One region of the Psychrobacillus sp. FSL H8-0483 genome, then DNA from elsewhere that is predicted to be linked to it. Evidence: riboswitches for the same ligand, from Rfam matches in the RefSeq annotation. Region 1 holds a riboswitch; each other region holds the start of a gene.
What was found. A riboswitch is a leader RNA that binds a small molecule or an ion and turns the genes downstream of it on or off. The one in region 1 is predicted to bind lysine.

Region 1 (6,002 bases):
TATTAAGTGATATGGGAATTATAGGTGAAGTGGGAAGTAATGATATTATTGCTATTATCCAATATTTGATCAATCAAGATGAACATATTACTCAATTGCCACCATTAAAAGATTTATACAGAGCAATTGCAAAAAAATCTGCCTTCAGTGAAGCAGATATAAAAAAAGAAAGTAAAGCAATAGAGCAACGATTACGTCGAACGATCTCACTGGCAGTCAATAATATAGCTTCCTTAGGTGCCATTGATTACACAAACCCTGAGTTTGAACATTATGGTCCAAGATATTTTGATTTTCAAGAATTAAGAACTCAAATGTTTCATATTCAAGCAGGTCAAAAGAAGCTTTTAAAAGTAAAGATTAACATTAAGAAATTTCTGCAAGTACTGTATTTAGAGGTTTTAGAAAAATATAAACAAAACTAAATAATTCGAAATTGTAAAATGATTAATTTAATAAAATGTCGGATTTTGTCGGATTTTGTAATTCCCCTTTAAAGTGTTATAAAAGCTCTTTTGGATGTTAGAAAGCGTTTTCAATATAAAAAAAGGGGTGACTTATTGATGAAGAAAAAATTTAAATTTTCATTGGCCTATCAAATTCTAGTCGGGTTAGTACTAGGGGTTGCTGTGGGAGCAATCTTTTTCGGAAATCCTGCAGTGGAAACCTATTTACAACCGATAGGTACAATTTTTATAAATATGATCAAAATGATTGTAGTCCCAATTATAGTTTCTACTTTGATTTTAGGAGTTGCAGGGACTGGCGATATAAAGCAGCTAGGTAAACTGGGTGGAAAAACTCTTTTATACTTTGAAATTGTTACTACTATTGCTATTCTTGTCGGGTTACTAGCGGCGAATATCTTCCAACCTGGGGTAGGTGTAGACATGTCTACCCTTTCTAAAACGGATATTCATCAATATGTAGAAACGTCTGAAGAAGTTCAAAGCCATGGTTTTGCAGATGTAATTGTAAATGCTGTTCCAAGTAATGTTGTCCAGGCAATGGCAGAAGGAAATATGCTAGCTATTATCTTCTTTTCTGTACTATTTGGGCTAGGTATTGCTGCAATTGGTGAAAAAGGTAAACCAGTACTTGCCTTCTTCCAAGGTACAGCAGATGCGATGTTTTGGGTGACAAACCTTATCATGAAATTTGCTCCATTCGGTGTATTTGCTTTGATTGGCGTTACCGTGTCAAAATTTGGCCTAGAATCGTTAGTACCTCTAGGTAAGTTAATGGCATTAGTCTACCTTGCAATGATATTTTTCATTGTTGTTGTATTAGGTGGAATTGCTAAACTAGTCGGCATCAATATTTTCCATCTTATTAAAGTATTAAAAGATGAATTACTATTAGCATACTCGACTTCAAGTTCAGAAACTGTATTGCCAAAAGTAATGGAGAAGATGGAGAAATTTGGATCGCCAAAAGACATTGTTTCTTTTGTTATCCCGACTGGCTATTCTTTTAATCTGGATGGGTCAACACTCTACCAGGCTATTGCGGCAATTTTTATTGCACAGATGTATGGGATTGATTTAAGTATTATGGAGCAAGTTACTTTAGTTGTGGTATTAATGGTGACTTCTAAGGGAATTGCTGGGGTACCAGGAGTTTCGTTCGTTGTCCTATTAGCTACTTTAGGAACTGTAGGTATTCCAGTTGAAGGTCTTGCATTCATCGCTGGTATTGACAGACTTCTTGATATGGCACGTACCGTAGTAAATGTAGTAGGGAATGCATTGGCTACAGTTGTAATGTCTAAGTGGGAAGGTAGATTTGATAAAGAAAAACAAGAAGCTTACTACGCTTCTTTAGACGAAATAGTATAAAACCAAATAATACATGAAAAACCGGCTACTATCCATTGGGTGGCCGGTTTTATTGTATCATTTATACATTGGGTGGAAGAATGGATACAGAGGAAGTGGAGGTAGTTTTGACCTTCAGCATGCAGACTAATGCAAAAAGCATACTCCCGGCAGTAGCATTAAATAATATTCCAAAGCCAAATAAATCAATTAAAAACCCGAGAGCCGGTGGGGAAATGATGGCCGCTAATGAAGAAACTAAATAATATAGGCCAGTTCGTGTTCCAAAACTGTGTTCACTCCCAAGAGAAATAATATAAGGGTAGGAATTGATATTTATACAAGCCCAAAACATTCCACCAGCTAATAGAATTGCGCGTAACGAAAAGACAGATTCTACCCAATTTAATAGAAAGAAAACGAAGAATAAACCGATGATCCCAATTAATATTACTTTTTTCTTTCCAAACTTTGCACCTAATAGCCCGCTTGGTATGGCGGAAAGCACAAAACTTAATGAAAAAAAAGCTAATGAAAATGCAGAAGCACCTTTGGATAATCCAAGCTCGTTTACTCCATATAAAGTAAATAAAGCTTCCATTCCTTGTATAGCCATAAACCAAAAAAAGATTGCAGCTAACAAGAAAACAGTAGGAGTATTTAATTCTACTTTATAGTTGATTTTTGGTGTGGTCGAGATGGGAAAAGGAATAGCATCTTGGCTTTCCTTAATATTTTTAAAAACAACTACTAAAGCTACTAAGAAAATAATTGAAACCACTAAGAATGGTAACGATTCTTCCATACTGAATAAGAATGAACCAGCACTAAACGCTAATATGCCGCCGCACCCACCCATGAAATTAATAACTCCATTTGCTTTTGTACGTTCTGGTTCAGGGGTAATATCTGGCATTAAGGATATTGTTGGGGAACGGAAAATGGCCATAGATAAATTCATACAAACCATAAAAATGATTAACGTAAGTAAACTAGTATGAAAAGGAATAAGACCATAGAATAAAGCGGTAAAAGGGAGACCAATAAGCAAATAGGGCATGCGTCGACCGAAACGTGTACTCGTTCGATCACTGCGGCTTCCGATATATGGCTGTAAAAAAAGGGCAAAGTAATTATCAATTGTCATCAGAAAACCAATTAATGCAGTACTTGTAATATAATTATCTAGAAAGAATGGAACAAAGCCGTTATACAATGACCATCCTAAACTTATGCTAAAAAAACCAAAACCTAAAAACCAGATTTTTTTCAACGCAGTTCTCCTTCGAATAACAATTTTTAAGAATAAATCACCAGGATTTAATCAGTCGATAATACACTGGCATAACCGAATTCTTTGAAATAACTTAATCCATTAAAAAAAGAAGTGTACTTTTATATATATGGATTTGCTGAGGGATTGAGTCCTTTATCATACTCAGTCAGAGAAGTGTTTAATCTAGATAGATTGACAGAAAGAAATTGTTATTGTAAACTATGAACAATAATTGAATATGACCTCACTTAGTATAGGTGAGGTAGAGGCGCGATATTTAACAGTCTTTAGTGGAGTTTGAGAAGCTATGATGCTAAAGAGAAGGGAATGTCGCCGAAGTTTGTAATATTTCTCCGTATTACTTGCTGGGTCTGTAGTTAAGAACTGCAGGACTGCCGTTATAATCTTCCCGGTTTATAATGGTGTGCTATCTCATTTGGGAAAAGTAGAGGATTTAGGGCAACTATACATATTGCGACCTGAGTTCATCTCAGGTCTTTTTTTGTACAAGTTGTCCTTTTTTAGATTTCATACGCATAGACTGAAAATAAAAGGAGAGTAATAGAAATGAAAAACAAACTATTATTATTATCAATATTTCTTACCGCAATTTTGGTATTAGCAGCATGTGGATCAGACAAAAAAGAAAACAGTGGATCATCATCAGCTACAGATAAGGACAATACATTTACAGTAGGTTTAGAAGCAGGCTATGCACCTTTTAACTGGACACAATTAAACGACTCTAACGGGGGCGTGAAAATTGATGGCAACAAAGAATATGCAGGTGGATATGATGTAGAAATTGCAAAAAGAATTGCAGATGGATTAGGAAAAGAATTAGTAATTGTAAAAACAGAATGGGACGGATTAGTACCATCATTAACTTCCGGAAAGATTGATGCAATTATTGCCGGGATGTCACCGACAGAAGAACGTAAAAAGACAATCGACTTCTCTGAGAACTACTACACATCTAACTTTGTAATGGTAGTAAAAAAAGGTGGACCTTTTGAAGGAGCTACTTCTATCCAAGATTTTAGTGGTGCAAAGGTAACTGGACAATTAAATACTTCTCATTATGGTGTGATTGATCAAATTGAAGGCGTAAAGAAACAACCTGCATCGGATAATTTCCCTGCAATGCGAGTTGCTCTAGAATCAGGTGTGATTGATGGATACGTATCCGAACGCCCAGAAGGAATTAGTGCTTCTTCAGCCAATGATAAGTTTGCAATGGTTGAATTTACAGATGGATTTGTTGCGCCAGAGGAAGAAACAGCGGTTGCAGTAGGACTTAAGAAAAATAGCGATCTAACTGAAAAAATAAATGAAATTTTAGCAAAAATCTCTGAGGAAGATAGACAAGAGATTATGGATGCTGCTATTAAAAATCAACCAGCGGCAGAATAAAGATGAAGTGACACGACACCGGCTGCATCTATTTGCAGTCGGTTTTAATGTTTAAGGAGGAAAAGTATGAGCTTAGAGTGGATTTTATCAATAATAGTTAATAACTGGCCAATGTTCCTTCGTGGAGCAGGTATGACACTTTTAATCTCCATAATTGGTACGATAATAGGAGCTGTTATCGGTTTAATAGCAGGCGTAATACGTACAATACCAGTGCCTGAAAGAAAAGCAAAACGAATTTTTTTGAAAATAGTTAATTTTATTCTTTCCATATATATAGAGTTTTTCCGTGGAACGCCAATGATCGTGCAAGCGATGGTCATTTTTTATGGGTCTGCTTTAGCATTTGGTATAGATATGGATCGAACCGTTGCAGCAATCGTTATCGTATCTATTAATACAGGTGCTTACATGGCGGAAATTGTTCGTGGTGGTGTAATTTCCATTGAAAAAGGGCAATTTGAAGCAGCTCAAGCAATTGGTATGAATCATCTACAAACAATGCTACAAGTTGTATTACCACAAGTTATTCGAAATATTTTACCAGCGACCGGCAATCAATTTATTATTAATATTAAGGATACATCCGTACTGAATGTAATTGGTGTAACGGAGCTATATTTCCAAACAAAAACAATTGCAGGAATAAACTTTACGTATTTTGAACCATTTTTTGTTGCATGTATTTTGTACTTCGTCATGACTTTTTCGGTAACATTAATTTTACGATATTTTGAAAGAAAATTAGAAGGTCCGACTAACTACAGTATGATTGGTCAACCTACACAAATAACACTTCCCCAAAAAAATGAGGGAATTTAATAGCGAAGGAGGTAAACAAATGGAAAAAGTAATCGATATACAACATTTAAGCAAATCCTTTGGTAATCATGAAGTGTTAAAAGACATTGATTTCTCTGTGAATAAAGGAGAAGTTGTTTGCATCATTGGTTCCTCTGGATCTGGTAAATCCACTCTTCTTCGTTGCGTTAATCTTTTAGAAAAACCAAGTGGTGGTCAAATCATTTATAATGGAGAAAATATTCTAGATAACATGCACGATATTCATGCTTATCGAACTAAGCTAGGGATGGTTTTTCAGCAATTTAACCTGTTTAATAATCATAATGTCCTAAGTAATTGTGTCGTGGGACAAGTAAAAGTATTGAAACGTTCCAAAGAAGAAGCGGAAAAAATAGCATTAAAGTATTTAAAAGTAGTTGGAATGGATCAATACGTGAACGCGAGACCAACTCAATTATCTGGTGGTCAGAAACAGCGTGTAGCGATTGCTCGAGCACTCTCGATGGAACCAGATGTCATGTTGTTTGATGAACCAACTTCCGCACTTGATCCAGAAATGGTAGGAGAAGTTCTAAAAGTGATGAAAGAACTAGCAGCATCAGGACTTACAATGTTAATCGTCACACATGAAATGGAGTTTGCGAAAGAGGTTTCAGATCGTGTGGTATTTATGGATAAAGGCGTAATTGCAG
Region 2 (6,002 bases), 610 kb from region 1:
TCTTTCAGGAGGACAGAAGCAGCGATTATCGTTGGCAAGGGCCATCTTAAAAGATGCTCCAATCCTCATCCTCGATGAAGCAAGTTCAGCTCTCGATCCGATTACAGAAACAAAGATTAATGAGGTTGTTTTAAAAACAGCAAAAAAACAAACAATCTTAATTATTTCTCACCGTCTCTCCACTGTTCTATCAGCAGATAAGATCATTGTCCTTGAAAATGGAGCTATAGTCGAAGAAGGAGAACATAAGGATTTGCTTGAAAGTAGCAGTGGTGTCTATGCAAGACTGTTTGGAAGAGAAGCTGAAATCGGAGAAGAAACGATCAAGGTAATATAAAAACAGAACCATGCGCTCATTACACACGTATGGTAGGACTTTCTTAAGCGAGCGGGTTTTCGGCAGGTAACAACATGATTGTTTACCAGAGATAATAGCTAAGTTTATTTTAAAAAGCCTCTTTCTTCGGAAAGAGGCTTTTTATTTTTCGATTATCCTTGTAGCAATAAAATCACGGATATTGAGAATCATTTATTAAAAATGTATGATTTAACTATGTTTAGATAAATCCAGAGCTTATGTAAATGAGGAGGCAATTATGATGGAAATTGGTATAACGACGTTTGTAGAAACAACGCCAGATGTTCAAACTGGTAAAGTGATAAGCCACGCGGAACGTATACGTGAAGTTGTGGAGGAGATTGTGTTAGCGGATAAGGTAGGATTGGATGTCTTTGGTGTAGGAGAACATCATCGCGAAGATTTTGCATGTTCTGCGCCAGCAGTATTGCTTGCTGCAGCTGCATCACAAACGAAACAAATTAAGTTGACTAGTGCCGTTTCTGTATTATCATCCGACGATCCAGTACGTTTATACCAAGAGTTTTCAACAGTTGATGCCATTTCAAATGGACGTGCAGAAATCATGGCAGGTAGAGGTTCGTTTATTGAATCATTCCCTCTATTTGGTTATGACTTACAAGATTATAATGAGTTATTCGATGAGAAATTGGATTTATTATTGAAAATTAGAGAATCAGAAAAAGTGTCATGGAGTGGAAAACATCGCCCATCTATTAATAATTTAGGAATCTATCCTCGTCCTGTTCAGGAGCCGATCCCTGTCTGGATTGCAAGCGGTGGAACACCACAATCTGCCGTTCGTGCAGGCGTTCTCGGGCTACCTCTTGTTCTAGCGATTATTGGTGGAAGCCCATTACAGTTTGCTCCCATCGTTGACCTATATAAACGAGCAGCAAAACAGGCTGGCCATGACGTTACGAAGCTAAAGGTAGCTTCTCATTCTCATGGCTTTGTAGGCGAGACAACAGTGAGTGCAAAAGAGAAATTTTTCCCACCTACTGCGCAGGTAATGAATGTTTTAGCAAAAGAACGCGGTTGGGGACCATATACGCGTAAAACTTTTGATGAAGCGAGTAGTTTAGAAGGTGCTTTGTACGTAGGTGACGTATCTACAGTAGCGGAAAAAATCATTTTCCTTCGTAAAAATGTTGGCATTACACGTTTTATGCTCCACGTACCAGTCGGTTCAATGCCACATGAAGATGTGTTAAAAGCTATAGAGCTATTAGGAACAGAAGTTGCGCCGATCGTAAGAGATGAAATTAACCGATGGGAAGCTGAAACGGAAAATACGTTATAGTTTTACGTGTTTCAGTATAGGTTTCCCACTCCTATAAGGGCGGGATAACGTATTTTTTCTTGAATAAGAATTAATAACTCAGCACCAGGCTCATTGCGAGGTAGTTGCTTGGTTGGAGTTCGAATAAATATGGAAGAGCGAATTCCCATTCAATCTGGAATTCGCTCTTCTTGTAAAAACATATCTTTTGTATAGGCACTGTTAAATTTTACTCTTATACATTTAGTACTTGCTGCAGTGCGCTAAGTTGTTCATCGTTTAAAGGAACCATAGGTAAGCGGACACCACCGACAGGGACGCCTTTTAAATTTAAAGCTGCTTTTACAGGCGTTGGATTTGGAGCAGCAAATAGTGCTTTCATTATTGGTAGTAGTCTACGATGTTCCTTAGCTGCCTCTTGGATATTACCAATTTTGAAATTTTTAATCATCGCTTGCATTTCATTCCCTATGACATGGGACGCTACTGAGATGACACCTGTTCCGCCTATTGATAACACTGGAATCGTTAAACCATCATCCCCGCTGTACAATGAAAAATCTTCCGGTGTATGATCAATAATTTCGGCCATTATATCTAAATTACCGCTTGCTTCTTTAATGGATACAATATTTGGTATTTTGGAAAGACGAATGACTGTTTCAACTGACATGTTGACAACACTGCGTCCGGGAATATTATATAGCATAATCGGTAAAGATGTGACCTCCGCAATTGTCCTAAAGTGTTGATATAATCCTTCTTGTGATGGTTTGCTATAGTATGGGGCAACGAGCATAATGCCATCGACACCTGCATCTTCCGCAAGTTTTGTTAATTTCATTGATTCTTTTGTGTTGTACGATCCAGTACCAGCAATTACCGGAATTCTTCCATTTACTACTTCCACTGTAAATTTGAATAACTCGACCTTTTCTTCTTCTGTTAGCGTTGGAGACTCTCCTGTTGTACCAGAAACCACTAAACCTTCTGTTCCATTAGCGATTAAATAATTGATTAAGTTTCTTGTAGCTTGGAAATCAATCTCCTCATGTTCATCAAAAGGAGTCACCATAGCAGTTAAAATTTGTCCGAAATTCATTACTTCTCCACATCCTATATTTTTTTATTAAAAACAGAGGGAGAAGGGCAGTTAGTAAATTAACGCAAAAAAGCAACAACGAGGGCTCGTTGTTGCATTAGAAACAATAAATTATTTCTTTGCGTAAGATAGCCCTCCATACAGTTTCCTATATGACAATTAAGTGTTTATTCAACAACAGAACCAGCTTCAAGAAAAATGAGATTCTTTCCGCTTCGGCAAATTCCCCTTTCGACAATTGTCCTAGGATCTCATTATCCTCCATTTGTGTACTGATGGTCTTTGCGCCTCTATCCTTACTTCAAAAGTTCTTGAAATAAGTGATTATTTAATTATAGAAATAGTACCTGTTTTCTTATGGAATTGCAATAGTTGACCTGTTAATATCTAAAATTAATTTATTTTAGGATTAAAATTTAGATTTTTAATCAATTGATTTGCTTGCTACTCTTAACTTTGTCCATTGATTAAGTATAAAGCAACAGTTACTATCAATAAGTTTGACATATAAAAGCCATACTACTTTTGAGGTGAAGATGATGTATAAATTATTGTCTCATAATGATTTAGATGGGGTAGGATGTGGCATTTTAGCAAAACTTGCTTTCGGTAAGCAAGTGAAGGTGCGATATAATTCGGTATCGTCTCTTAATCGAGAGATTGAATTCTTTTTGGAACATGATCCTCCAGATACGTTTTTATTTATTACTGATTTGTCTCCGAATGAAGAAAATGAAAAAAGGCTCAACGATTTTTATCATGCAAAAGGGAAAATCCAACTACTTGATCACCACAAAACTGCTTTACATTTGAATGATTATGAGTGGGGATATGTTTTAGTGGAAGATAATGAAGGTAAATTAACGTCTGCTACCTCATTATTATATGAATATTTGGTTACACATGAACTGTTGGAACCATTAGATGCTATAACAGAATTTGTAGAGTTAGTTAGGCAGTATGATACATGGGAATGGGAGAAGAACGAGAACCACCAAGCTCATTCACTTAACGCACTCTTCTTTTTAGTATCGATGGAAGAATTTGAAGAAAAGATGATGGAAAGACTTCGTTCAAGTGAACATTTTGATTTTGATGAATTCGAAAAGAAAATACTGAACATGGAAGAAGACAAGATTGAACGATATATTCGTCGGAAAAAAAGAGAGATTGTACAAGCAGAAGTAGGGGACCATATCGTTGGAATCGTGCATGCAGAATCGTATCATTCAGAGCTAGGAAATGAGCTAGGGAAAGAATATCCACATCTGGACTACATCGCAATATTAATAATGGGTGGAAAAAGAATCTCATTTCGTACCATTCATGATCATATCGATGTTTCTGAAATTGCAGGACATTTCGGTGGTGGGGGACATCAGAAAGCATCAGGTTGTTCTTTAACAAAAGACGCTTACCAGCAGTTTATAGTGGAAACATTCCATTTGGAGCCAATACAGGAAGATGCGAAAAGGAATCGATATAATTTAAAACATTCTTCATTCGGTTCTCTGTATAAAAATAAAAGTGAAAACGTTTTTCTTCTTTATCAAAAGAACAATCAGGACTGGATGATTGAAAAAAATAAAACCGAAATGGAACAAACCTTTCCAAGTTTTGATGAAGGCGAACGATTTATTAAAAGAACTTATGAAGCATGGTTGGTGAGGGATGATTTGTTTGTAGAGTATTTAATGAATGAGGTGAAAAAAGATAGTCAGCATGACTAGTGTTGATCTATGTTACTTACACACTCTGTGAAACAATAGCATGGTTGGAGTAAGGGGCTGTCCCTAAAGTCATATAGTGACTGAGAGATGGTCCCTTTACCAATGTATTATTTCTACACCTGCTTCAATTTATGGGTACTGGACTGCACTTTTTTTTGCTTTATTTAAACACAAATCCGCACCTAACTCCTGCACAATAGCTTATCCATTGTATAGGAGTAAAGGAGCAAGAGCATCCTCTGAAAGAAGGCAGTCATTGCTGAACTGCCCTACTTTTTCCAGTTTTAAATTAGCTAAATACTATCAGATATTTATCGATCACTACCAGTTTCGAGGTTTTAATTCTGGACCAAGAATGTGCGCAACGTCCTCTCCACTTGTTTCATCATGTCTGAAATGTGCTGCATACCAAACCACTATATCCTGTCCGTTAATATTCTCCTTATTAATGAATTTGTCTAAATTAGCTCTTGCTTTATTTAAATCTGTTGTGAAACCCTGTCCATCATCTAACTCAGTACTACGGTAGCGAAGAAGCCATACATCCCCAACTCCAAAACTATCTGCTGAACCATCGTTCTTACCTGGGATCAAAGTATATCCTTCACCCGTTGATTTGTTAGAAATTAGCCATTGTCTATTATGAAAAGAATCACGGGACCTTCTAATTTCGTAATTCATAGTTCGGAAAATCGAAGTTCCAGTACTTGGCCGTTCGTTAATCTCTTGTACAAAGTTGTTACCCGCAGTCCGAATATCAAAATCAAATCTCCAATATACGTGGTGAGTATGAGGGTTGCATGTACACGAATTGGCTATTGCACTAAATCCAAATCGTGGGCGAATCGTACCATTTTTGTGGAGACGCCATTCACTAATATATCGATACCAGCCGGCTTCCAATTCACTAACTAATACTATTTCTTCCCCATCCACATAGATAGCTACACCGAAAAAGTTACCAGTATCAGAGCCAGTATCAAGTATGGTTCGTGCAGGAGTGGAGCACATACGGAATCCGGGCGCAATATCTGTTCCAATAGCTTCAAACCTACCTTCCTTCCACTGCCAATCACGGTAAGGGCCGCAAACATCATTATCGTAGCGAACATTAAGGATTGGTACATGAGCACGGGATAATACTTTTTTTCCACGATACAGCACATCTCGAAGTTCGATACCTGAACCAACTATACCTGAAGAAGCAGCCGGTCTCACTGCAAGGAAACTCCATACCTCAGTATCACCTTGCAACACTCTTACTTGGTATTGGCCCAAAGTTCCTCTTCTTGCCGTAGGTTGATTGGCATCAGGCGGGGGCTCACAGATTTGATCACTTGCTGTTGAAAACGGCGGTGCACCAGTTTCATATATGATTACTTCACGTCTAATCATATTAACTCCGACAATTTGATGTGAAAGTTCTCCGTCATTCTGTGTTCTATCCTCTGAATCTTCCTCAACAGGGAGAAGTCCAACCGCAAGGGTCCTTTCAATACGGCCGTCTGGAAGCTCTGTATCGATTAGTGC
Region 3 (6,002 bases), 1.3 Mb from region 1:
AAAGTAGCAGACTACGGTATAGTTGGCGACCTATTTGAAGTAATTCCAATGCTTACGGAAGAATTTAAAAAACTAAAAGTGAATGCATAAGAAAATAGAAAGGTGTTCGCACCATTCTATTTAGTATAGATTTTACTCAGTTGTCACTTTCTTACAAAGAGTAGGCTGTGTTTTTAGAATTTGTGACGAAAATCCGTGAGACTCCTGCGGAAAAACGGGCTGCCAAGACCCCGCAACGAGCTTATAGGAACAAATCCTAAGTTCGCCACATCCATGTGGCAACGGATTTGTGACCAACATCCTGTTGCCCCGAGGAGGCTTGGAAGTTCGTCCGCGGAAAGCGAGCGGATTTTCGGCAGGTAACAACACTTTTTTTAACAGAGCCACTGATAAAAATGATACTCGGTTCTATTAAAAGGGCCGAGTTTTTTCATATTACTTGCCTGTAAGCTAAAATGTAGAAGTAGTGTTTTCTGTCTGCTATAATCTATTTATAGTTAAAAAAAGGAGGAAATTATAATGGCAATAGTTCACGGAACAGATCAAACTTTCAATCAAGATATAGAAGAAGGATTAGTATTAGTAGATTTTTGGGCAACATGGTGTGGACCTTGTAAAATGATTGCTCCTGTATTGGAAGAAATGGACGCTGAAATGAGCGATAAAGTCAAAATCGTAAAAGTAGATGTAGATGAAAATCAAGCAACTGCTAGCGAGTTTGGAATTATGTCGATTCCGACATTAGTATTATTCAAGGATGGTAAACCAGTAGACAAAGCTGTTGGATTCCAACCAAAAGAAGCATTAGTTCAATTTGTAGAAAAAAACGCATAATAATAAAACCGGGTCCTCTAAGGTCCCGGTTTTTTTAAACGGGTGATAAAATGAACGATTTAATTCAACAAAAATGTGCTATATTACCGGATCAACCTGGTTGTTATTTAATGAAGGACCGCCAAGGAACCATTATATATGTCGGTAAAGCAAAAATACTAAAGAATCGAGTGCGCTCTTACTTTACGGGGTCTCACGATGGAAAAACACAAAGATTAGTACAGGAAATAGTGGACTTTGAATATATCGTCACATCGTCTGATATAGAAGCATTAATTCTCGAGCTTCATCTTATTAAAAAACATGATCCGAAATATAATATTATGTTAAAAGATGACAAGACGTATCCATATATTAAAATCACGGCTGAGAAAAATCCAAAGCTAATCATCACGAGGCAAGTAAAGAAGGATAAGGGCAAATATTTTGGTCCTTATCCAAATGTACATGCTGCAAATGAAACGAAAAAGCTCCTTGATCGTTTATATCCTTTGCGAAAATGTCAAAAATTGCCTAACCAAGTTTGTTTATATTATCATATGGGACAATGTTTAGCTCCTTGCGTGAAAGAAATTGAAGATTCTGTTTATAAAGAAATGATTCAAGAAATCTCTAGTTTTTTAAACGGTGGGCATGCGAATGTAAAAAAGGACTTAACGGAAAAGATGCAGTCTGCAGCAGAACAATTAGAATTTGAACGTGCAAAAGAGTATAGAGATCAGATTGCACATATTGAAATGGTAATGGAAAAGCAAAAAATGACGATGAATGACTTCACAAATCGAGACATCTTTGGATATACGGTTGATAAAGGATGGATGTGTGTTCAAGTATTTTTTATTCGTCAAGGTAAATTAATCGAAAGAGATGTTTCACTATTCCCGATTTATCGTGATCCAGAAGAGGAGTTCCTGACATTTTTAGGTCAATTTTATGCCAAGCCAGAACATATTAAACCAAAAGAAATATTTGTTCCGATTAATACAGACTTGCATTTAGCTTCGGAGCTATTACAAATGAAAGTGATTATTCCGCAAAAAGGTACAAAAAAAGATTTAGTTGATTTGGCAGAAAAAAATGCAGTATTAGCATTAAGCGAAAAGTTTCATTTGATTGAAAGACGTGAGGAACGAACGATAGGTGCGGTAGAGGAATTAGGAGATATAATGGGGATTTCAACTCCAAATCGAATAGAAGCCTTTGATAATTCGCATATCCATGGTACGGACGCTGTTTCTGCTATGGTTGTTTTTGTAGATGGAAAAGCGTACAAAAAAGATTATCGTAAATATAAAACGAAGACTGCCGCGAAGCATGATGATTATGGTGCTATGAGAGAAGTTGTTCGTAGAAGATATACAAGAGTTCTAAAAGATCAATTACCTTTACCAGATTTAATCATTATTGATGGAGGGAAAGGACAAATAGAGGCTGCTCGTGAAATCATCGAAGATGAATTGGGCCTAGATGTTCCGATTGCTGGCCTTGCGAAAGATGGGAAGCACCAAACCTCTCAGCTTTTGTATGGAGACCCAATTGACATGATTCCGATGAAGCGTACGAGCGAAGCATTTTATTTACTCCAACGTATTCAGGATGAAGTGCACCGATTTGCTATTACATTCCATCGTCAACAACGTGGAAAGCATACAATAGCTTCTTCGTTAGACGGGATAGAAGGAATCGGACCAAAACGAAAAAAACTATTACTAAAGCATTTTGGATCTTTAAAGAAGATGGAAGCTGCTAGTAAAGAAGAGTATATAGATGCTGGACTTTCCAGTAAGCTCGCAGACGTTATGATAAATCATTTTAATAAAAATTCGTTGTCTTCAGAATAATGTTGTGTTATGGTTGAAACAATTTAATATTCACTATTCAAAAGTGAAGATAGAGGTGCGAATTAACAAGAGTACTCATCAGGAGGATGAAAAGTTCCTAGGATTGTTGAGAAAAGGGTTATTCGCCGAAATATAGAAAAGCTTTTCCTTTTCTATGTTGGTCCTGCATTTAAGAGATGTAGGATTGTCAGAATTTGATATTCTGGAGGGCTATCTCACATGGACAATTACTTTTTGACCGTGTATGAGACAATGCTTTTCACAATATGTGAAAAGCATTTTTTAATCCTTGCAGATAAAAAAGGGAGATAATGTTCATGAGTAAAATTGTTATGAAGTTTGGTGGTACCTCTGTTGGGACTACAGAAAAAATTGCACATGTAGCTAATCGAATACGCAAAGAAAAAGAAAAAGGTCATGATATTGTGGTTGTCGTTTCAGCAATGGGGAAAACGACAGATGAGTTAGTGAAACTAGCACATGAAATAACGGAAAGTCCCACTAAAAGAGAAATGGATATGCTGTTAACCACTGGAGAACAGGTAACGATGTCTTTACTTGCAATCCAATTAAATGCTTTAGACATTGATGCCATTTCTTTAACAGGTTGGCAAGCAGGCTTACAAACAGACAATGTATATAGAAATGCTCGAGTAGAAAATTTGGATGGCTCTAAAATTCTGAACTTGTTAGAGGAAGGTAAAGTAGTCATTGTTGCGGGATTTCAAGGGGTTTCAAGCGATGGAGAAATTACGACGCTTGGTAGAGGTGGATCAGATACAACTGCAGTAGCAATTGCTGTATCAATAGAGGCGGATATTTGTGACATTTATACAGATGTAGAAGGGGTATTCACTTCGGACCCACGATTCGTCCCAAATGCAAGGAAATTAGAGCAGTTGGAATATGACGAAATGCTTGAGCTTGCTAATTTAGGTGCAGGTGTATTGCATCCAAGAGCAGTGGAATTTGCAAAAAACTATAAAATTCCATTAAGAGTTCGTTCCAGCTATGTAGAAAATGAGGGTACTATTTTAAAGGAGGAAGTAGACGTGGAAAAAAATTTAGTAGTTCGTGGAGTAGCATTTGAATCGGATATTGTTCGATTAACGATAGAGTACGAAGTGCCTTTTAACGGTTCGTTAGCTTCTATCTTTACTACACTTGCTAATAATCATATAGATGTAGATATTATTGTTCAATCCATTGTAGATGGTGTAAAACCAACTGTTTCATTTTCTATCAAAAAAGAATCCTTATCAGAAGCAATTACAGTTTTAGAAACTCATAAAGAAGTGCTTGGTTTTACATTTGCTGATTTTGAGGTGGGTCTAGCAAAGGTTTCAATCGTTGGGTCTGGTATGGTTTCTAATCCTGGTGTCGCTGCACAAATGTTCGATCGTTTGCGTAAAGAAAATATTCCGGTGAAAATGGTGAGTACTTCTGAAATAAAAGTTTCCGTCGTGGTACCCCAACAAAATATGATTCTTGCAGCTAATGCTTTACACGATGAATTTAAATTAGGACTTAGCCAGTAAGAAGCGAAAAAAAGCAATGTACATAGTCTATGACATGTACATTGCTTTTCGTTGGATTATTAACTTTTTAAATCCCATTTAATATGAAAAGTAACGATTCCATTCTTTTTTAATTGTTCATCATAGCATTCAGTTAAGTAACCAGATATTTTTTGTTGTTGCTCTGCTAAGAAGCCAGCTTCTAGTCGGTGGCTGCGACTTATCCCGCTTTGGGGTAAATTATACGTATGTAATGTATAGTAAGCAGAATCCTTTGTTGTTTTATCGAGTTCTAGTGTACCCCATCCTGCTTCTTGGAAGAAAGAGATGGCTTCTTCCATCGAATAGAGTGGAAATTTGCGAGCAAGATCTTTTCCAGCCCAATATAATATGTCTTTTTCATGTTTTCCGAGAATAGAAGCAAGCACGTGGTCTCTTATTAATTCATATCCAAAGGAAGTTACATGTGAATGTTCTTTTTCATTCAAGTAGCAACCCATCTTTCCAAAAAAAATATTAATCTATCTTGTTTATTTTATCATAAATAAATTTGTCTTGGTAACCGAATAGTTTGTGAAAAAATAATTCAATCATTATAGGGGAATGAAAGTAGAAAGATTGCTGAAATAATTAATCCTGCCTTGACGCTCCAAAATGATGAGAGTACAATGGATATGTCATAAATTCGTAACATGAATATGTGAACAAGTGATGATGCCTATTGTTCTATTACGATAGTAATTCATCTTTGTCGAATGTAAATATGAGGGAGGTACCTGTTTTGTCGAAAGATCGCGAATTTTACATGCGCCGATTACATTCTTTATTAGGAATAATTCCTGTTGGATTGTTTGTGGCGCAACATTTAGTAATAAACCATTTTGCTACAAGAGGACCAGAGGCATTTAATGGTGCAACACATTTTATGGAGAGTCTTCCATTCAAATTAATGCTGGAGATTTTCGTAATTTACTTACCATTAATGTTCCATGCGTTTTACGGGATTTACATTGCATTTACTGCAAAAAATAATCCGAAAAACTTTGGAACACTTCGAAACTATTTGTTTATTTTACAACGTTTTACTGGGATTTTTCTTGTTGTATTCATCGCTTGGCATGTATTTGAAACAAGATTCCAAGCTGCTATTGGAGCAAAAGAAGTTAATTTTAATATGATGGCAGAGATATTATCAAATCCATGGATGTTAGGCTTCTATATTGTAGGGGTAGTTTCAGCTTCATTCCATTTAGCTAACGGTATTTGGTCATTCTTAGTTAAATGGGGTATTACTCAATCACCAAAATCACAACAAATTGCTACATATGTAACAATGGTAATCTTCTTAGCATTATCTGTAGTTGGTGTACAAGCTCTTTTAGCATTCGTATAAGGAACCCTCTACACATTCAACTACTATTAAATAAGGAGTGAGAATAGCATGGCAAAAAGTAAACTTATTGTTGTCGGCGGTGGTCTAGCTGGATTAATGGCAACAATGAAAGCAGCCGAAGATGGCACACACGTAGATCTATTTTCATTAGTTCCTGTAAAACGCTCACACTCTGTTTGTGCGCAAGGCGGTATTAACGGGGCTGTAAATACAAAAGGTGAAGGAGATTCACCAGCTGTACACTTAGATGACACTGTCTATGGTGGAGACTTCTTAGCAAACCAGAAACCAGTAAAAGCAATGACTGATGCTGCTCCTGGAATTATTAGCTTGTTTGACCGTATGGGTGTTATGTTCAACCGTACACCGGAAGGATTATTAGATTTCCGTCGTTTTGGTGGTACTTTGATGCACCGT
Region 4 (6,002 bases), 1.0 Mb from region 1:
TATTCGTCACAAAAAAAGGCTCCACCCCTTTACTTTGCAAATACTGCACAAAATCCACTGCTTCTTTTATTGGCGTTTTACCTCTATACACAGTTCCATCCAGGTCTAGACAGTAAGCCTTATAGCTTAACATTCGAATCCTCCGGTAGAAAAGCAGAAACTGGACCAAGTTCATTTACCAAATAGCTTTCTACTTTTTCAGGAAATTGTTTTAAATACACTAAGTTGGATACAAGTATATGTTCTAATTTTTTATGATCAACGGAATAAAAACTACGCACAAGTTCTTTTCGAAATTCGATCACTTCTTTGATAGGAGCATCCATTTCAGGGGTAATCACATTCTCATCAGTTAAAATGTCGATAATATCATCGTAGCCACCAGGATCCCTCATGATAAAACCATCAATCATCGAATTCCCTACATCAATAATCGATTCAATCATATTTTGGCCAACTCGTTCGAACGCTAATTTTGATAATTCATCTTTATGCCAATCTGTTTTTTGGTCTATTAATACAAGCAATTCTTTCATATGTGCTAAAGTCATTGCAATTTTTTTTCGATCCACAAAATACATTGAAAAGCCTCCTAATTCTTCTTCAGTTGATATATACCTCTATTCTATAGTACCATAATTCATAGGTAGGAAGGAGTGTTGCCGGGTGGAACGATTTTTTTTATACGATGATGTAGAAGATACGAAAACAAGATTTGTTGGATTTACAGGAGATTCTCAACGATATGATTTAGCAATTTTACAAAGCTCTCGTTTTTTTGGGAAAGTGCTTGTTATGGATATTCAATATGGTCGAGCAGCCATTTTAGGTTCAGACGATTTAGAAGAACCAGGCTATCTCGAACATGTATATAATAGAACAGAAGAAGAAGCAGAAGAACTAAGAGACTACTTAAGAGAATTACTCAGCTAAGATTAGTAACAAATGGTAAACACTTGTCACTCGAGCTAAACTAAAAAACCCTTGAGCTATGATCACGAATGATCTTGCTCAAGGGTTTCATTAATTTCTAGTGGAGCCATTTTTGGGGCAACTCCTGTTTTTTTGAGAATAAAATAAGCACAACCAAAATTACAATACTCATACAAATAATCTTTCATGGTACTTATTTTCGTATCAAATGTTGCTTTATGATTACGATCCTCGAAAAATCCTTTTAAACGAAGCTGTCCATATCCCCAGTCACCCATAATATAGTCATACTTCGATAAGATTTCGCTATACCGATCCAAAAAAGCATCTTCTTTAAATGCATCTCGGTAATCTTCTAATACTTCATAAGTAAAACCTTCCACAACTATCATTTAATCACCACCCATTAGATATTTTGAGTAGTTAGTAGTTCTTCACCTTGTGCTTGTCTTTGTTTCGCAGCAGCATTCACTTGTTCATCCGCGTGATAACTACTTCTTACTAGAGGACCAGCTTCACAATGCGAGAATCCTTTACTCATTGCAATCTTACGTAACTCACCAAACTCAGCAGGTGAGTAATATTTTAGAACAGGTAAATGCTTTTTAGTTGGTTGTAAATACTGACCAATTGTCATGATGTCCACGTTATTTGCACGTAAATCATCCATAACTTCTAGAATTTCTTCATGCGTTTCCCCTAAACCTAACATTAGTGATGATTTAGTTGGAATACTTGGTTGCATTTCTTTTGCGCGACGAAGTAATTCAAGCGAACGGTCATATTTTGCTCTTGCACGAACTCTCGGAGTTAAACGACGAACGGTTTCAATATTGTGATTTAGAATATCCGGTTTGGCATCCATAATATTTTGGATGTTTTGCTCGATTCCACCCATATCCGAAGGTAAAACTTCAATTGTTGTGAATGGATTTTTACGACGGATTGCACGAATTGTTTCTGCAAATACTTCCGAGCCACCATCTTTTAAATCATCACGAGCTACCGCCGTAACAACTACATGTTTTAAATTCATAATAACTACTGAATCTGCAACACGTTCTGGTTCTGCTAAATCTAGCTCAGTTGGAAGCCCAGTTTTCACTGCACAAAAACGACATGCACGTGTACAAACTGCTCCTAAGATCATAAATGTTGCTGTTCTTCGCGAACCCCAACATTCATGGATATTTGGACATCTCGCTTCTTCACATACTGTATGTAAATTATTTTCACGCATTAATTTTTTTAGACCCTTGTATTCTTCATTTGTATTTAATTTTATTTTTAACCAATCAGGCTTACGCTCATGCTCAGTTTTTGTTGGTTTGCACGATGTCACTACTCTCGACCCCATTCCAAATAAACTAACTTTACTGTTGTCAATGTAACATATTATGAGAATTCAAACAACCTTCTGAAACTATATTTACCTAGTATAAACAAGTAATCAGCGGTTTCTAAGTAACATGTATTAATTGGCTTTTTTACCTCTAATACTCCAAGCAGTAAATAATAGTACAATCATGACTATAACTGATATAAAACCAATCATTACAGACCCTGTCAATCCTAAAACTAAATAGCCAACGCCAGCAATTACGGCGCAAATAATGGCGTATGGTAATTGTGTTATAACGTGGTCAATGACATTTACCCCTGCTCCAGTTGCTGACATAATCGTAGTATCTGAAATAGGAGAGCAATGGTCTCCAAAAACTGCTCCAGCCAATACAGCTGCAAGAACTGGCAATAATAATTCGGGTTCTATGGCCATTATAATACTTGCTCCAATTGGTAATAAAATCCCGAAAGACCCCCATGACGAACCTGTTGCAAATGCCATAAACGCTGTTAAGACAAATAATAGGAAAGGAATGACCCCAACTGGGATATTGTTTTCCGTTACCAACGTAGCTAAAAACGCACCTGTTTCTAATTCATTGATTAAAAATGACAATGCCCACGCAAATACGAGTATAAAGATTGCTGGTAGCATAGAGTTAACACCTGTGACTAGAGCTTTCCATACATTGCTAATGTTAGCACCCGGATTTGTTTTAAATTGACGTAAATACAATAATACAGCTAAAGTACTTGCTGTTAATCCTCCGATAAGTAGAGAAAATGGAACATTCATATTTTCAAAAATCACCAGTAGATTAAATTCTCTTCCAGACAGGTTGTAGCCTGTCCAAAACATGGCTAATAGTGTTACAACAACTAATGAAATGATAGGCAGTACTAGGTCAATTACTTTACCATATTTATTTTCCGGGAAATCCCCTTGAAGATCCCCTGGATTTGTTTTCTCCAAGTCGAATAGTTGACCTGTTTCTATCGCTCTTTTTTCATGTTTTTTCATCTCTAATATATCAAAGTCTGTCCATGCAATAAAAAATACCATGGATAGAGTTGCAATTACATAAAAATTCATTGGCGCCATTAACATAAATGCCTGTAAGGGTGTATACTCAGTTATTGCGTGTGTCGTAAAAATAACCCCTAGCTGTGAAATTAAAAAAGCGCCCCAGCTGGAAACTGGTGATACCACGCAAACTGGTGCAGAAGTAGAATCGATAAAATAAGCCAGCTTTGCACGTGATACTTTATGTGAATCAGTAATAGGTCTTGCAATTTGTCCAACTGCTAGTGCATTAAAATAATCATCTACAAATATGATGATTCCTAAAAATACAGTAAGTAGCTTTGAACCACGTCTTGTCTGAATTCTTTTTACCGCCCACGCAGCAAATGCCTCACTCCCACCAGACAAACTAACAAATGCTGTCACAACGCCTAATAACAATATAAAGAGTAATATATAAATATTATGCGTATTTAACCCTTCATCCCAAAAAGAAGTTTTAAAAGATTCCCATAAGAGTATGAACGAATCTACAGGAGCAAAACTCTCTACAAGAAACGCAGCGGAAACAATCCCAACTCCTAATGATAATAAAACCCTTTTTGTGACTAAAACCATAATAATTGCTAATAATGGTGGTACTAAAGAAAAAATTGTATTCTCCAAAACCTGCTCCTCCTCAAAATAAAAAAAGCCACCCTAATTATTATAGGTTGGCTTCTACTATTGAATTTAAGTATTAAAACTTTTATCCATATTTTTGTAGCTCCCCATTTATATGAATCATATAAATGACAGTGTTATTTTTATTCAAAATAACCCCAACTAAATATCGTTTGACCAACCATATCTAATTTCGGCAAAACTTCCTTTCGTATACGATCCTCGGTGTCACCCTACCGTATAGTACTTTTAAGCTCTGCAGCCTCTACCTATTTTATTCATTTACATTATAGTATCAGTAATTTCTATGCATCTTAATATTTTTTATTTTTCTGGCAACGGTAAGGGTACTTCTACAGATGGAGAATTCCCTTCACCTTTCGTATAAATATACGGTACTTGCCCTTGCACTAATCCCATTGCAACCGGAATATTTTGCTCTACGACACTCATTTTGCTTGCCAATGGAACGATAATTTGGACATTTACTTTTATATGGATACTGACCTCTACATACGCATTATTAATACCAAATTCCTGAATGGTTGGCACTACATTTGATTGGACATTTCCGATTACATGAAACCTTATCGGAATTTTAGGACCTAAGTTACCAATGAGTGGAATATTCGTCGCCTGCCCCATCGGCACGAAAAATACAACTCCCCCTTGATCCTCCATCGTTTGCTTGTCATATTCGATGTCATCTAAATAAGGCAAACTCGATAAATTTCCTTGCTCGGCTTGCTCTAAATGCGATTGTACTAAACTATTTGTATCGGATAGAACACGATTAATGATCTCTGTATTAAATTTCGTTGTGACCATATTTGCACTATCGGATGGCACTTCTTCAATAATATCGTTTACGTCTAATACGTTAGCCGTTCTCGAATTAATGGCTTTACTAATAACCATGGACGCTATTTTATTCGTTTGGACTTCCGCATAGCGAAGATATGTTGGAGTTAGTTGTACATTCACATAATAAAAAACTCCCGCAACCGATAGGATGAAGCATGCAAGAAAAATCGCTAATTTTCGCTGAGTTGTTAATATGGAGAAACGCTTCTTTTTTCGATAGAACAACAAAAAATCCCCCTAGTTACAATATGTAAACGGAGAGATTTTCATGACAAATATATACGTTCTTCTATTTTTCCATACCATTTTACAACATCACGAATCATCTCTGGCATAAAATATTGCTTATTCGCAAACTTTAACGTAGGAAAGAAATAGCCAAATGTAAACATATCCAGCGTAGCTAGCGTATATATGTTATCGAGATTCAACAATTCATCCTTAATAAAAAGGTCACCGAATTCATTTTCTACAAGTTGTTCATACAGCATGGAACCTAAATATTTCCCACGGAAACCAAGCCCTTTCACTTCTAGACTCGGCCATTTATCATTTTTAGAGGTCTCTATTATTTCTAGTAACTCTGATCCGGTCAATGTAATCACACACGGATTAATAGGATGTGGTAGACAACCATGTAAATCACTAGCCGAAATAGGACCTTTAGGTAAATCCGTTAAAAAGATACCTGCGGGAAACATAGCACAGTCAGCATTAGTAAAAGCAATTAACGCCTTTCCAAAAAAACTAGATAAGTCAGAACCACTAAACCATTCCTTTGCTAATAGAGAGCGATTTTCGAATACAATAGAGGAAAGATTCTGATTCCCTATTTGCTCCCATTTTTCTAACTGAAGTTCTGCCTCTTTAGGAACCGGTAAATTATCCGTAGGATACAAGGTCGCTTGCCTAGATACAATTTTTTTACTTTCTAGGTCATATTCTATCGTCACATGCCCCACGTACATACCAAATTTGCCCGTAGCAGCTTGTAATGTATTCCCTATTACTTTCCCTTCCTCAAATATATGATGAGTATGAGAACCTAAAATAAGATCTATTTCAGGTATTTCTACGGACATTGTTTCATCCAGAGAAATGCCTAAATGGGACATACAAATTAGAATATCTACGCTAGTTCCGATTTCCTTACAAACTTCCTTCAAGCGATCCA

Region 2: it holds a riboswitch for lysine, as region 1 does, so the genes downstream of both, dapA (4-hydroxy-tetrahydrodipicolinate synthase) here and MHB48_RS20080 (transporter substrate-binding domain-containing protein) in region 1, are expected to answer to the same signal.
Region 3: it holds a riboswitch for lysine, as region 1 does, so the genes downstream of both, MHB48_RS13520 (aspartate kinase) here and MHB48_RS20080 (transporter substrate-binding domain-containing protein) in region 1, are expected to answer to the same signal.
Region 4: it holds a riboswitch for lysine, as region 1 does, so the genes downstream of both, MHB48_RS14755 (Na+/H+ antiporter NhaC family protein) here and MHB48_RS20080 (transporter substrate-binding domain-containing protein) in region 1, are expected to answer to the same signal.

The regions. Positions count from the first base shown of each region.
Region 1 is NZ_CP152052.1:4,077,136-4,083,137, reverse strand. It holds gene MHB48_RS20095 (response regulator) at 1-425, shown strand, start outside; gene MHB48_RS20090 (cation:dicarboxylase symporter family transporter) at 564-1,838, shown strand; gene MHB48_RS20085 (SLC45 family MFS transporter) at 1,900-3,090, opposite strand; lysine riboswitch at 3,349-3,531, shown strand; gene MHB48_RS20080 (transporter substrate-binding domain-containing protein) at 3,661-4,506, shown strand; gene MHB48_RS20075 (amino acid ABC transporter permease) at 4,573-5,328, shown strand; gene MHB48_RS20070 (amino acid ABC transporter ATP-binding protein) at 5,348-6,002, shown strand, end outside.
Region 2 is NZ_CP152052.1:3,466,040-3,472,041, reverse strand. It holds gene MHB48_RS16960 (ABC transporter ATP-binding protein) at 1-337, shown strand, start outside; gene MHB48_RS16955 (LLM class flavin-dependent oxidoreductase) at 600-1,661, shown strand; gene dapA (4-hydroxy-tetrahydrodipicolinate synthase) at 1,876-2,742, opposite strand; lysine riboswitch at 2,864-3,043, opposite strand; gene MHB48_RS16945 (oligoribonuclease) at 3,282-4,472, shown strand; gene MHB48_RS16940 (hypothetical protein) at 4,794-6,002, opposite strand, start outside.
Region 3 is NZ_CP152052.1:2,816,472-2,822,473, reverse strand. It holds gene MHB48_RS13535 (electron transfer flavoprotein subunit alpha/FixB family protein) at 1-90, shown strand, start outside; gene trxA (thioredoxin) at 520-834, shown strand; gene uvrC (excinuclease ABC subunit UvrC) at 885-2,675, shown strand; lysine riboswitch at 2,718-2,896, shown strand; gene MHB48_RS13520 (aspartate kinase) at 2,993-4,213, shown strand; gene MHB48_RS13515 (YslB family protein) at 4,273-4,680, opposite strand; gene MHB48_RS13510 (succinate dehydrogenase cytochrome b558 subunit) at 4,974-5,585, shown strand; gene sdhA (succinate dehydrogenase flavoprotein subunit) at 5,634-6,002, shown strand, end outside.
Region 4 is NZ_CP152052.1:3,052,630-3,058,631, forward strand. It holds gene MHB48_RS14730 (TIGR01457 family HAD-type hydrolase) at 1-133, opposite strand, end outside; gene MHB48_RS14735 (DUF86 domain-containing protein) at 120-581, opposite strand; gene MHB48_RS14740 (DUF3055 domain-containing protein) at 667-933, shown strand; gene MHB48_RS14745 (YutD family protein) at 996-1,325, opposite strand; gene lipA (lipoyl synthase) at 1,340-2,275, opposite strand; gene MHB48_RS14755 (Na+/H+ antiporter NhaC family protein) at 2,408-3,967, opposite strand; lysine riboswitch at 4,057-4,240, opposite strand; gene yunB (sporulation protein YunB) at 4,289-5,023, opposite strand; gene MHB48_RS14765 (bifunctional UDP-sugar hydrolase/5'-nucleotidase) at 5,095-6,002, opposite strand, start outside.